DNA from 4 places in the Lysinibacillus sp. FSL P2-0066 genome. Region 4 is predicted to be linked to each of the others. Evidence: riboswitches for the same ligand, from Rfam matches in the RefSeq annotation. Region 4 holds a riboswitch; each other region holds the start of a gene.

Region 1 (3,380 bases), 1.7 Mb from region 4:
ACGAATTTCCTTCATCATACTCATAGTGCGACAACCAAGAAGAGGGTCTCTATTCAGTATAGACGACTTATTTTATATTGGTTGAAGAACTATGTAGTATTTATGTCATAGCTAGCATCTAACCTTTAGAAGGAAGATGCTTTTTTTATGAACGATAGGAGTGAACTAGATGACATCACATTCAATATTATTTTATGAAAATCAAGTAAAGCAACAAATCATGAACAACCTTTCTAGTGAGCACAGTATTTCCCTACAAACTTATATCAAAAAATTAATACAAAAAAATCCTGAAGATTACAAAAGTATTAATTATGCCTATTTAAATATAAAACGCGAATTAGTCGGTACAGTATAATGCTGATAGATGATAAAATTGTAGAGGATAGTATTGATATTGATCAAGACACTCTATTTAGAAATTTGGATCATTTTGAGATAGAGAGATGCTTTGTATTAGAATATTTAGAAATGCTTTTAAGATGGAATAAACAAACACACGCTATATCTGAAGAGAAACTTCAAAAGCTTTGGATGAAACTGATAAGAAAATATAAATTTTCTCTTGATGAATGGGAAAGAAATGCTGGGAATAGGAATATTCATTCTTACCTTGTGAAAGAACAAGGACATGGTTTACAAAGATTAATTCGTTTTTACAGGGAACGGCATGGAGTGAAATGGTTAGAAAATGCCTTTGATTATGGGATGACATTGCTATTGAAATTTGGTGAAATGCCAGCATTAGAAATGTTTTTCCTCACAAATTTAATATGTTACAAATGGCAACTAGATTACTTAGAGGATGAAGAAGTGCAACATTACTTTTCTCATTTAGCAAATGGGAAAGTGAAAGAGGTCTATAATAGCTTTAGGGCTTACGATAGAGAACAAAATCTTTTAACTGCTACTAAATTATATAAACTTATATCCAAATATAATCCTCAATTTCATACAAATTCTGCTGCAACGCCGGAATTTTATAAGGAATTGGCCCTGTTTATTGAAAGGAAATAATATATTCGTAGTGTCAATCAGTCTATTTTTCTTCAGAATCTAGACTGTTCTATGTTAGCTATTCAACTAGATTATCATAGTCATTCTACAATTAATTAGATTTGCTGTAGATCGATTTTAATAGAGAATTTCATACATCATTTAAAATAAATAATTTAATTAGGAAGTAGTAATTATTGATAATCTATTTCGTACTACATAATTAAAAATACTGAATAATCCAAAAATAAAGAAGTTTAGAATCTTGATTTACTTTTCATTTGAAGGATGGTACACTTAAAACTATTGAACAACAACTATATATTGTGTTCGTTTTACAAAGGTACTACTATATGTAGTTTAAAAGGGAAGTTCGGTACAATTCCGACGCTGTCCCCGCAACTGTGAAGCTGACGATGATTGCAACCACTGTGCATTTGCATGGGAAGGGAATCAGAGAATGAAGCAAAGCCAGGAGACCTGCCTTTATAAAACAAATTTATCATTTCTTCGGGGATTAAGAGATGGGAACGTCAGTATTTTTGGTATGTTAACGTTTCCATTTAGCCTATCTCTCTAGAGGAGATAGGCTTTTTTATTTTATGAAAAGAGGGATTTCTATGAAACTTTATACGAAAACAATTTGTCCAAAATGCCTATGGGTAAAATCTGAACTACAACGTGCAGGACTTGAAGCTGAAATTGTTAACATTGATCACGATGAACAAGCAAAGCAAACGATTATTAATGCAGGTTTTTTAAGTGTGCCTGTTTTAGAGATGAATGGAACTTTTATAGGAGATGTTCAGGAAATTGTTTCTCAAATTGAGTTGATTGCCCTATGATCGTATTCGCTAGTCGTACTGGCAATGTGCGCAATGTGGTATCCAAATTAAAGGCAGAATGTATCGAGCTCTCCGAGGAATTGCGATTGAACAAGCCATATCTTTTAATTACCTACACAGATGGTTTAGGTGACATTCCAGCAAAGGTACAACGTTTTTTAGAAAAAAACAGGGATTTTTGTAAAGGAGTAGTTGCCAGTGGGAATAGTAACTTCGGTCATCATGTATTTGGCGCTGCTGGTGAGAAAATCGCTGCTACGTATCATGTACCCCTAGTAAGGAAATTAGATTTACGAGGTAATCAAACGGATTACGAAGCAATACAAACGTTTTATGAAACGAGGGTAATGGGATGAAAACCTATTTAAAGCTTAATAATGACGTACTGAATCGTTATAGTACAACTGGGTTACTTGAGTTAGAAAAGGACCGCGAAGCTACGCGCCGCTACTTTTTAGAGTATGTTAACGTACGTTTGCGTTATTTTATAGATATTGAGGAAAAAATCCGCTATTTAGTTGATGAGGGCTACTATGAGAAAGCATTTATCGACATGTACGAGATGGAATTTATAAAGAAGTTGTACAAAAAAGCCTATGATTATAATTTCCGCTTTCCATCCTTTATGAGCGCAAGTAAATTTTATGATAGCTATGCTATGAAAAGTCGTGATGGGGAAGAGATCTTAGAAAAATATGAGGATCGTATAGTCATTATCGCTTTGTATTTGGCTCAAGGAAATACAGCTCTAGCAGAACGCTCTGTCGAAGCGATGATGGAAGCTTATCAGCCAGCAACACCAACTGCTTTAAATAGTGGCAAGAAAGCACGTGGTGAATTAGTTAGCTGCTTTAAATTATCAATGGATGACTCCATGAATAGTATTGCCGAAAATATTGGCTATTGTTTAGAGCTATCACGCCTTGGTGGTGGGGTTGGGGTCAACCTAACAGATTTACGCCCTTTAGGTGATCCAATTAAAGAGATATTAAATCGTGCAAGTGGTGTCATCCCAGTAGCAAAACTGTTAGAAAATTCTTTCAGTTATTCGAATCAGCTAGGGCAACGAAATGGCTCAGGTGTTGTCTATCTAAATATTTTCCATGCAGACATAGAAAATTTCATTTCATCAAAAAAACCAAATGCGGATGATAAAATTCGTCTTGCTACACTTTCAACAGGAATTATTATACCAAGTATTTTCTTCGAACTGATGAAACGTGATAAGGATATTGTTTTGTTTAGCCCATACGATATTTTTAAAGAATATGGCAAACGGATGTCTGAGATTTCCATTTCAGACATGTACTACGAGCTACTTGATAACCCTAAAATTCGTAAAATTAAACGTTTAAATGCACGTAAGCTTTACACAGAGGTGAAAAAAGCACAATTTGAATCAGGCTATCCGTTTGAAATCTTTGATGATAATGTCAATAAGGTACATCCTTTAAAAAATATTGGACGTGTCAAAATGTCCAATTTATGTACAGAAATCTTACAAGTACAAGAGACAAGTATCATTACGGACCAGGATCA
Region 2 (3,380 bases), 1.1 Mb from region 4:
TACCTGTATGAACATTGGCTATTTTTTGAGCCAATTCACTAAAGATCTCTTCCTTATAATCATATTGGAAAAGATCAAGATAGATATAGCTGTTGCCAGTACCATGCATTTTCGTAAAAGCTATTTGCATACAGTCACTCCTTAAAGGATGTTTTATGTATCTAATAGAAGATCTTGCTTTTCTATATTTAGCTAAACTTTTTCGTGAATTGTTCAGGAACATATGTAAGATACGGCTTCCCTGTCATTGGATGTGTTTGAATATCCGCAAAAACACCAAATACATCTTGCAGCACTGTTGGCGTAAGCACTTCCTCTGGTGTACCATGACAAACGATTCGCCCTTGCTGTAAAACGTAAATTTGATCGCAATACATAGCAGCAATATTCAAATCATGTAAAGCAGCTACGACGGTTAAATGCAAGGTCTGAATTAAATCCATAAGTTGAAGTTGATGTTGAATATCTAAATGATTCGTTGGCTCATCTAATATTAATACCTGTGCTTGTTGAGCAAGTGCTCTTGCAACCATGACACGCTTTTTCTCGCCACCAGAAAGCGAACTAAAGCTTCGTTTCTCTAAATGCGATATGCCCGTTTGCCTAAGAGCATCTTTAACAATTTGAAAATCTTTCTCTTGATCAAGCTCTAATAGCTTTTTATGTGGCGTTCTTCCCATACTGACTAAATCATGCACAGTGAAATCAAATAATACGGGTGTCTCTTGGCTTACAACAGCCAAATTTTTCGCAATAGCTTTACTTGATTGCTTTAATATATCTTGCTCATTTAATACTACTTTACCGCTTTCAGGTTTTAGCAGACGATACATATTTTTTAACAATGTTGATTTTCCGCTCCCATTAGGACCTATTAATCCAACAAATTGCTTTTCTTTTATTTGAATGCTTACATCATGTAGTATACGCTGATCGTAAATGGAGAATGATACTTGTTTCGCTTCTAATGTCATTGAAATTAATCTCCTTCACCGAATGAATAGTTGTTACGACGGAGAAGCCAAATGAAAAATGGTCCTCCACAAAAAGCTGTAATAATACCAATTGGCATTTCCTGGGGAGCAATGATGATTCGAGCAAAGGCATCTGCCCACACTAAGAATATTCCACCTATTAAAGCACTAATAGGTATCACGTATTTATAATTTGAGCCCACAATTAATCGCACAATATGCGGAATAATCAATCCCACAAAACCTATAGAACCACTAACTGCGACAAGCACACCTGTTAATAGAGATACTAGTAGTATTAACTGAATACGGAATTGCTGAAGATTAACGCCTAATGTCACTGCCGCTTCTTCTCCCAGTAATAGTAAATTTAAATTGCGATAATGTAGCCACAGTAGCCCAAAAACAACAAAGAATACGAAAGCTGGAATCACAATATTATTCCATTTGGCTCCAGCTAAACTACCTAGCATCCAAAACATAACAGCCTTTAAGGCTCCTTCTTGCTTTGACATCATTAAAATAAAATTAGAGATAGCCGTTAAGATAAAGGACACAGCCATACCTGCCAATAGCAAGCGGAAAATAGAGACACGTCCCCCAACACGTGATAAGAAAAAGACAAGTACTATGGCAAGTAATGAACCAAGGAATGCGGATACTGAAAGAGCGTAAATACCTAAAAATGAAAAGGCTCCTAAAATAATCACAGAAGTAGCTCCGACAGCTGCCCCTGAAGAAATCCCTAGAATATACGGGTCTGCTATGGAATTACGTACAAGTGCCTGAATGGCTGCGCCTGCAATGGCTAACCCCGCTCCTACTATAGCAGCTAGCAAAACACGAGGTGCTCTTATTTGCCAGATGATGATTTCCTGAGAGCGACTCCAATCTTGCTCAATCGCATTTTGTATAAAAGGTATTTTAGAGAGAATCACTTTCCAGACATATAACGGTGTAACTGAAACTGAGCCAACCATTACAGCAAAGGTCATTGAAACAATTAAAACCATGAAAAGTACGAAGGAAAATAACATAAATTTTTTATTCATCTGTTTTAATCTCCTACTGAATATTGATGAATGAAGCAATAAAAAAAGGTATCCCATGCGAAAGTGCGCATAGAAATACCCTAGATTAAACAAAGTCAGAAAAATATCCAGCTATTGTCCGTAATTGCTTGCATCCTCGTGGGCATTACAGGTATTACTAAATGGCAGGTCTCCTGGCTTCGATTCACTATCCTATAATTGCCTTCCCATTCTTAAACAGTGGCAAATCATATTATAGGATTCCTCGTTACAGTTGCGGGACAGCGTCGGACTTCCACCGACTTCCCTTTTAAGTGATATTCAAAAATATCACACCAATAGTATTTGAAGTTATAAAATTGTGACGATTCTATCATACATTTTTATAGATAGATAGTCTACTTCAAGCAATTGAGTTAACTTATTTAAATTATAAAGTTGACACAACTACTTTCGTTTTTTACACTAACAGTAATAACTTATAAAACGAGGTGAAATTCATGGCAACCGTTACGCAACATAGTCATCATAAGTTAAGAACTGTTGACATTACCTATATTGGATTATTTTCAACGCTAATGATGGTGGGTGCTAATATCACGTCCTTTGCACCTTTTATGGTAGTTGGTGGTGTACCCATTACGCTTCAAACCTTTTTTGCGATTTTAGCAGGACTTATTCTTGGTAGTAGAAAAGGTGCGCTCGCCTGTACAATTTATATGTGTGTAGGATTGGCAGGAGCTCCTGTCTTTGCTCGTTTCGGTGGTGGAATTGGCCAAATTTTAAGCCCAACCTTTGGGTTTATAATTTCATTTATTTTAGCGGCATTTGTTGCAGGGTTGATTGTTGAACGAAGCGGTACAAAGAAAAGCTTTATCGTAGCTGCTTTGGTAGCAACAGCGATAAATTATTTGATAGGAACAAATTGGATGTTTTTTGCATACAAGCTTTGGGCAAGTGCACCAGAGAATTTTTCATATAAGCTCGCTTGGCTTTGGATGATTCCTCCTCTACCAAAAGATATTATTTTAGCTATTTTTGCTGGTGTCTTCGCCTATAGATTACAAAAAACATTGAAGATCATGCCCATTCAATAGCATATCTTCTCACCTATTTGTGCCAGATGTTTTTCATAGATCATATCCATCGTTTCTGCACATTTATTTGCTACATTAGGAGCAAAGAGTGAGGAGGATATCATATGAAATTCAATAAAAGATGGTCAGTCGGACTATTATCAGTAGTCGCTCTAATTAGTTTATCGGCTTGTACTGAGGAGCAAACAAAACCTGCATCCACTTCTAATGAAGCTGCTGAAAAAATGGATCATTCTACAATGAATCATTCAAGTTCTGGCGAAGTACCCGTAACATTA
Region 3 (3,380 bases), 1.6 Mb from region 4:
GAAAGCGAACTGCATGCCTATGAAAGTCAACTGAAAGCTTTAACAGAGCAATTGTTAGCAATTTATGATGAGCAAGTGGAAATGGAAGCACAGCGGGAAACAGTTAGAAAACATCAGGCAGCACATTTTCAAGAGCTGCAATTGCTAGAGAAGGAATGCCGCATTTATGAGGAGCTAGGGGCAGTGGCAGAGCAACAAGTCCAGTTACAGCAAATGGAACAAACATTAAAAGAATTACGCAAAACCATTAATGATTCCAAAAGAGAGCATCAGCAATGGACAGAGCAATTGGAGGAGCTGTCCAATGATAAACGTCAACTAAAATTACTAATACAAAATCATGAATCAGAGCTTGAATTAATAAATAGTAATCTAACAAACTGTCGGCTACGTACAGCGAGAGCGCAAGAAAAAATCGAACAATTAGAGGCTAGCCAAGCAAGTCTAGTAATAAAACTACAGGAATTAGAGCATATTTTACCTGTCGAAGCATGTGTTGTTGATGAATCCATCTCCATTAAATGGTCTGAGGCAAGGTTAATTCATGGTAATGCAGAAAAAGCTGCAGCATTCGAAGCGGCACGCCTAGAAAAGGTCAATATTCATGCTGAAGTAAATTTTGAAAAAATGAAAGAAGATTTTGAGCGTAAAAATGCAGAATTAGCAAGTGCTGAAATACTTCTTGAGCAAAATGCGGGTTTTGCAGCAGATTTAGAAGATAAACTAGAAACGACCATTAATATGTATTTAACAAAGATTAATATGTTGTTCCAAAAGTATATGGATATTTTTCATTTTGAGGGACATATCGAAAAAGAAAGAATAGAAGAGAAGGCAGGGCGCATTAAATACTTGCTTTATGTGAAAGCTCGTAAAATCGGTCATCAGGGTACTATGGAGGATGTTAGCTTAAAAGCACGAAATGGCAAAGTAGGTAAAGGTGTCTCAGGAGGGGAGGAATCGTTAAGCTCGCTCCTCTTTGCCTTAGCTTTATTGCAAAACCTCTCGATTGCCCCAAGCTATATCGTACTTGATGAATTTGATAGCGCACTAGATGATGAACGCAAGGACAAAGTATTTCATTTATATGCAAAAGAGTTAAATCGAAAGTTAATTATTTTATCTCCAAAAGCTCATGATAAAACCTATTACGACCATTTTTCCAAGGTATTTATCATTGAACATAATTCATCTATTCCACAAAGTAGGATTGTTGGTTTCCAAAAGGTGTAGGACCATTTCGATGAATGAAATAGTGTTTAAACGAGCAAGAATTGACTTCTAAATGGCACTCCTTTACAATTAATTTAATACTTTAATAGGAATACGAGGTACTCTCGTTTCCTTACCAACTGAATAGCGTGTAGTAATAGGTGTAAATTGCGTGCAATTTGCTTAAAAGGGAAGTCGGTGCGAATCCGACACTGTCCCGCAACTGTAAATGTGAGCGACTTTTCAGTATCCACTGTCAAATGATGGGAAGGAGAAAAGAAGCAATGACCATGAGTCAGGATACCTGCCTGTTACGAGTACACACCATAAACCTACGAGGAATAGGAGGTGGCATGTTGACAAAACAGAATGCTCTGTTCGTCACAGTACGTCAAACGCCCATAGTAAATGAAAGGGTTCACAATCGAACTCGTTCACACATACTTAGGGTTTGTTTGGCATTGTGTGATGAAAGAAGATAAAATGAAGGATTTCCTCAAAAGTAGGGAGTCCTTTTTGTTTTGAAAATATGTACGCAAAGGGGATGCACGTATGACAAATATTCATGGAACGACAACGTTGGAAACGCCTTATGAAGATCTGAACATTTGTAAGCAACCACGCACAGAAGTTGCCAAGAAAGCAAAAACAAGAATGGTGGTCGAATCGCTAATCGATCAATTATTAGCAACGAAGCTGATACGCAACGATCGCTTCTTTGAGCAAATCTTATATAATAAAGAAATTATTTGGATACAAAATGGGGATGTGGACGGTCATCTTTTAGCGAAAGCAGCCATAGCAGATGAACTCAAAACAAAGACGAATAGTTTTATGATGTACATGCCGACCAATCCGATTGTCTATGAGGTCAACGGAGAAGCGTATCACTTAATTACGCGCATTGATTCTACACGCGCAAAGCCCAACCTCGACCGTCTATCATTGGAGCCAAAGCCTGTTTTAAGTGCCGCTCGTGTCAATGACTTATTATGCTCGATTGTCATGCGCTTTTACGAAACATATTTATATGATTTAGCATCTCATCATGACAAACTCATTGCATTTGTGCAGCAGGAATATGCCCAATTTATTGAAGCGGTGCAAGCGTTAAATGATTATCATTTCAACTGGCATCCACGTGGCAACGGTCACGAGCTTTTACTGCAATTAATTGACCATCTCCAACTATTAAAAAGTCGACCAGGAAAGGTACTGATTGATTTTACGAACAAGCATGACTACGTGGTAGTGGAACCCGCTTATTTGATGGACAAACCAACAAAGAAAGCTGTCGGTGCACTATAAAAAACAAGCCCTCCATTTTTGGAGGGCTTGTAATCATTTTATTGCAGGGTAGAGATATATTTACGCCCAACCAAGAAATACCCGCGCTAGAGCGATGAATACCCGCGGAAGCAAGTGAAATACCCGCGCTAGAGCGACTAATACTCGCGGAAGCAAGTGAAATACCCGCGCTCGAGCGATGAATACCCGCGAAAGCAAGCAAAGCCTTCACGCGAACCAAATCACCCCATTTTACAGGCAGTGCATGGCTGCCTGTGCTTCTTGCCACGGAACCGTATATCCTTTGCCCTTTGCACAAAAGATACTGGAGGAACTATACTCAGGGTCGGCATTTTTATCATAGCCAATCTGTGCAATCACCTCCTCTGTATTATGGCACACATCATAGCCATCAAATTGGAGTGTGAGTGCACCCTTCCCATTTGTATAGGCGGCAAAGGTTGCACTGTAGCTCATTAAAGTGGCAACAGGCGCACGACCTGTTAGGATAACATCCGTTTCAGATAAAATCGGGTCATCGAATGTGCCTGCTGCTTGCTGAATATCAGTCATCATACGGCCGATATAGTCGTTTGAAGCCTTCATTTTAAAGCGATAATAGGGTTCTAGTAGTACATTTTGTGCCTGCTCCAGCCCCTGGCGCAGAGCACGGAAACTGGCTTCACGGAAATCTCCCCCTGATGTATGCTCGTTGTGCCCGCGACCTGTTAGAAGTGTAAAATGAATATCTGTTACAGGGAAGCCTGTCAGTAGCCCATGATGGTCACGCTCAAACAGGTGCTTTTCAACAAGGCGCTGATTGCCTATGGATAAATGATCGGCATGACAGGCATTGCTGAAGGTATTACCTGTTCCACGTG
Region 4 (3,380 bases):
AACCTACAATCACAAATGGAATGATCATTTGGACATATGGCCAACCACGCATCGAAACAGAACCAAGTAGCCAGCCTATTACCTGACGTAATTCTTCACCAGATAAGGCAATCATTAATGAAATAAGGGAACCTAAAAATGAACTAAAAATAACACCTGTTAATATCAACGTTTCCATTTTCAATGAGCGGTCTACGAGTCTAGCAAAGCTCATAACAACTACCATCGTGATGATAGCACCAATCATACTGAAGGTTGGCAGCGCATACAAACCGACAACAGGTATAGAAATACTAAAAAAGATCGTTAAAACAGCACCAACAGAAGCCCCTGATGAAACCCCTAGTGTATATGGATCTGCTAATGGATTTTTTAATAAACCTTGGAATGCTGCTCCAGCAATAGCTAGAGATGCGCCTACTAGTCCCGCTAATAACACGCGAGGCAAACGAATTTTCCAAAAGATATTGGCGGCTGTTTCATCAACCGCCTTATTCCACAATACTTCTAGTGGAATATGAACTGAGCCTATTGCTACGCCACACCAGATGCTAATAAGAAGAAGCGTACATGTTAGTGTATAGGCTAGTGCTATTTTTTTCACTTAAATACCTCAGGATAGATCGCTTTTGCTAATTCTTCTAGACCTTCTGCTAAACGTGGTCCTTGACGACTTGTTGTGCTTTCATCTACCTGCACAATCGCATTATTTTTCACGGCATTAATCGTATCAAAGCCCGCACGTTTTGGTATCTTCGTTAAAATATCTGGTACATAATGATATGTCACCACGATGACATCTGGGTTTTTCGCGATAATTTGCTCTGCATCAATTTTATACCAATTATCGCCATCTACAGCTACATTCTCTGCATTGAGCATTTCAAGCATTGCATTCATAAATGTGCCATTACCAGCTGTATAAATATCTGGCTCATCCGATGCTTCAACTAACACTTTTTTTGGTTCAACGTCCTTGACTTTAGTCAAAATTCCTTCTACTTTAGCCTTCATATTAGCGACAATTTTTTCTGCCTCTGGTAATTTTCCTGTAGCACGTCCAAGCTGCTCAATTGTCGTATATGTTTCATTAAAGTCTTGTGCATTTTTTACTACAAATACTTTTAAACCTGCCGATTCAAGCTGTGCAATAGCCTCTTCTGAAAGAGACATGCTAGATTCGTGAGAAAAAACGATATCTGGTTTTAAGGCAATAATTTTTTCAATATCGTATTCCATGCCGCCAACCTTATCCTTCTCAGCTGCCTCTGGTGGATAATCGTCGTTGTCAGTAACACCAACTATTTCATCATTTAAACCGAGTCCAAAAAGAATTTCAGTGTTACTTGGAATAAGTGAAACAATTTTCTCCGGAGGTGCTTCGAGTGTAATGTCCTTACCAAGGGCATCTGTTATTGTCATTGGGAATGTTGCTTCATCCACCTGTGCCTTTTCTTGCTGTGTTTGCTGCTCATTAGCTGGCTTGTTATCCTTTGCTTCCTGTCCACAAGCAGCTAGCAAGCCCACTGCTAAAAATGCTGATAATCCTATTTTCCAAAATTTCTTCATGTGAATCCTCCTTGGTTGATCCGTGCGATATTTCTTATTCTAATCAAAATAATACCCCTCATCTTTGAAAGATGAGGGGTCAAAATCGCACCAAAAAACTGATACAAAATCCACCACCCTATCCTCGTAGGTTGTATGTCGTTATAAAGGCAGGTCTCCTGGCTAGTGCTGCTTGCGATTTTTCAAGCCTTCCCGAAATATTCAGTGGCATCATTTGAAAAAACTCACACTTACAGTGGCGGGACCGCATCGGAATTACACCGATTTCCCTTTTCACTTTACTTAAGTAAAGAACCTTTATAATATTCAGTTGATTTCATTATACATGAAAATGAAAGAAGTCGCCTCCATTCAAGACGACTTCCAAGCTATTATACAATTTCAGAAAAGTATTGGACTGTTTTCATTTGAGCACCCATTTCTCTTAATGACCATGTCTGCTCTAAATAAACGTCCGCAAGTTTTTCATATTTCCCACCAAATTTATGTGCCCATTCAACCGCTACAACACTTTCATAAAGATGAGCCATCTTTTTCGCCATATCTTTTGCTTCAAAAGTTTTCGTCGCTTCGTCTAAAGCGCTAAAGAGTTGTAGTTTCGCAGACATATCCTCCAATTTTTCTTTAACGATTTGTACCAATGAGCTGTCAGCTAATTTGTCTAATCGTTCCTTCATCTCATGTACAAACAATTCATGGGCATGGAACTTATCTACCAAACGAATGAGTTCTAAGGCCAAAATATTAGCCGTCCCCTCCCACACCGTCAACACTTGCGCGTCTCTTAATAAGCGTGGCGTTACAAAGTCTTCGATATAGCCATTACCTCCGTGTAATTCAATTGCCTCACTAGCATAATGAACGGCTTGCTCTGCCGTTTCCTTTTTCATAATGGCAATATATAAACGATTCATAATAAGGTCTTGCTGTGTTCCCTGTCCACTCGTCACTTTATCGTATAACTGAATAAGATCAAAAACTGTCGCTACCTCCACGTGCAACTTAGCTGCAAATTTACCTAAAGCATCCTGAATCATAGGGTATTGTGTTAAGGGCTTGCCAAATGCATGTCGATTGGTTACATAATGTTTTGCCTCTAAGAAGCCGCGGCGCATAATACCAATTGAAGCGACTGCATTACAAATTCTTGATAGATTTAGTGCTTCTAGCATGTAATAAATCCCTTTATTTTGCTCTCCTACAACATAGGCAAGTGCACCTTCAAATTCTACCTCACCAGAGGGAACAGCCCGAACCCCTAGTTTATCTTTCAGTCGGCGAATACGTAGATGATTCGCTGTTCCATCTTCTTTGCGCCATGGAACTGCAAACAACGTTAAGCCTTTGGAACCTGCTGGCGCATCTTCTAGTCGCGCCAATACCATCGCTACACCACACATGCCTGCATTGGAGGCAAAGTATTTTTCACCATATAGACGATACGCAGTGCCATCCTTTCTAGCCTCCACCACATTTGCACCAACATCAGAGCCTCCTTGACGTTCTGTTAAAAATGTCGCACCTTCATATAAATCTGTGTCACCTGTTGCACAAACATGTGGTAAAAAACGCTGCTTTACCTCTTCATCCGCATAATGATCTAATAGATAGGCAGTAGCCATCGTCAATGTTACGGGACAGTAAAAACCAGGCTCTGCATGTGATAGCATATAACCTTGCGCAAAGCTATAAACATAATTACCCTTGTGACCTAGCTGCGGAATATCCTTGTGTACATAACCGACAATCCCTGTATTATATGTCTCTTCAATCGTCTTTTTATAGCCATCATTAACCCAAACCTCTGATAT

What was found. A riboswitch is a leader RNA that binds a small molecule or an ion and turns the genes downstream of it on or off. The one in region 4 is predicted to bind cobalamin.
Region 1: another riboswitch for cobalamin. It lies ahead of MKZ14_RS11280 (glutaredoxin); the one in region 4 lies ahead of MKZ14_RS02660 (ABC transporter substrate-binding protein).
Region 2: another riboswitch for cobalamin. It lies ahead of MKZ14_RS19990 (iron chelate uptake ABC transporter family permease subunit); the one in region 4 lies ahead of MKZ14_RS02660 (ABC transporter substrate-binding protein).
Region 3: another riboswitch for cobalamin. It lies ahead of MKZ14_RS10385 (hypothetical protein); the one in region 4 lies ahead of MKZ14_RS02660 (ABC transporter substrate-binding protein).

What each region holds. Positions count from the first base shown of each region.
Region 1 covers NZ_CP150202.1:2,279,370-2,282,749, forward strand. The annotation lists gene MKZ14_RS11270 (hypothetical protein) at 170-358, shown strand; gene MKZ14_RS11275 (hypothetical protein) at 358-1,017, shown strand; cobalamin riboswitch at 1,321-1,499, shown strand; gene MKZ14_RS11280 (glutaredoxin) at 1,617-1,841, shown strand; gene nrdI (class Ib ribonucleoside-diphosphate reductase assembly flavoprotein NrdI) at 1,838-2,197, shown strand; gene nrdE (class 1b ribonucleoside-diphosphate reductase subunit alpha) at 2,194-3,380, shown strand, end outside.
Region 2 covers NZ_CP150202.1:4,014,861-4,018,240, forward strand. The annotation lists gene dapF (diaminopimelate epimerase) at 1-130, opposite strand, end outside; gene MKZ14_RS19985 (heme ABC transporter ATP-binding protein) at 189-974, opposite strand; gene MKZ14_RS19990 (iron chelate uptake ABC transporter family permease subunit) at 980-2,026, opposite strand; cobalamin riboswitch at 2,172-2,360, opposite strand; gene MKZ14_RS19995 (biotin transporter BioY) at 2,506-3,102, shown strand; gene MKZ14_RS20000 (YdhK family protein) at 3,207-3,380, shown strand, end outside.
Region 3 covers NZ_CP150202.1:2,095,929-2,099,308, forward strand. The annotation lists gene MKZ14_RS10380 (hypothetical protein) at 1-1,233, shown strand, start outside; cobalamin riboswitch at 1,355-1,539, shown strand; gene MKZ14_RS10385 (hypothetical protein) at 1,765-2,520, shown strand; gene MKZ14_RS10390 (translation factor GTPase family protein) at 2,752-3,380, opposite strand, start outside.
Region 4 covers NZ_CP150202.1:538,503-541,882, reverse strand. The annotation lists gene MKZ14_RS02665 (iron ABC transporter permease) at 1-604, opposite strand, end outside; gene MKZ14_RS02660 (ABC transporter substrate-binding protein) at 601-1,569, opposite strand; cobalamin riboswitch at 1,700-1,883, opposite strand; gene MKZ14_RS02655 (acyl-CoA dehydrogenase family protein) at 1,941-3,380, opposite strand, start outside.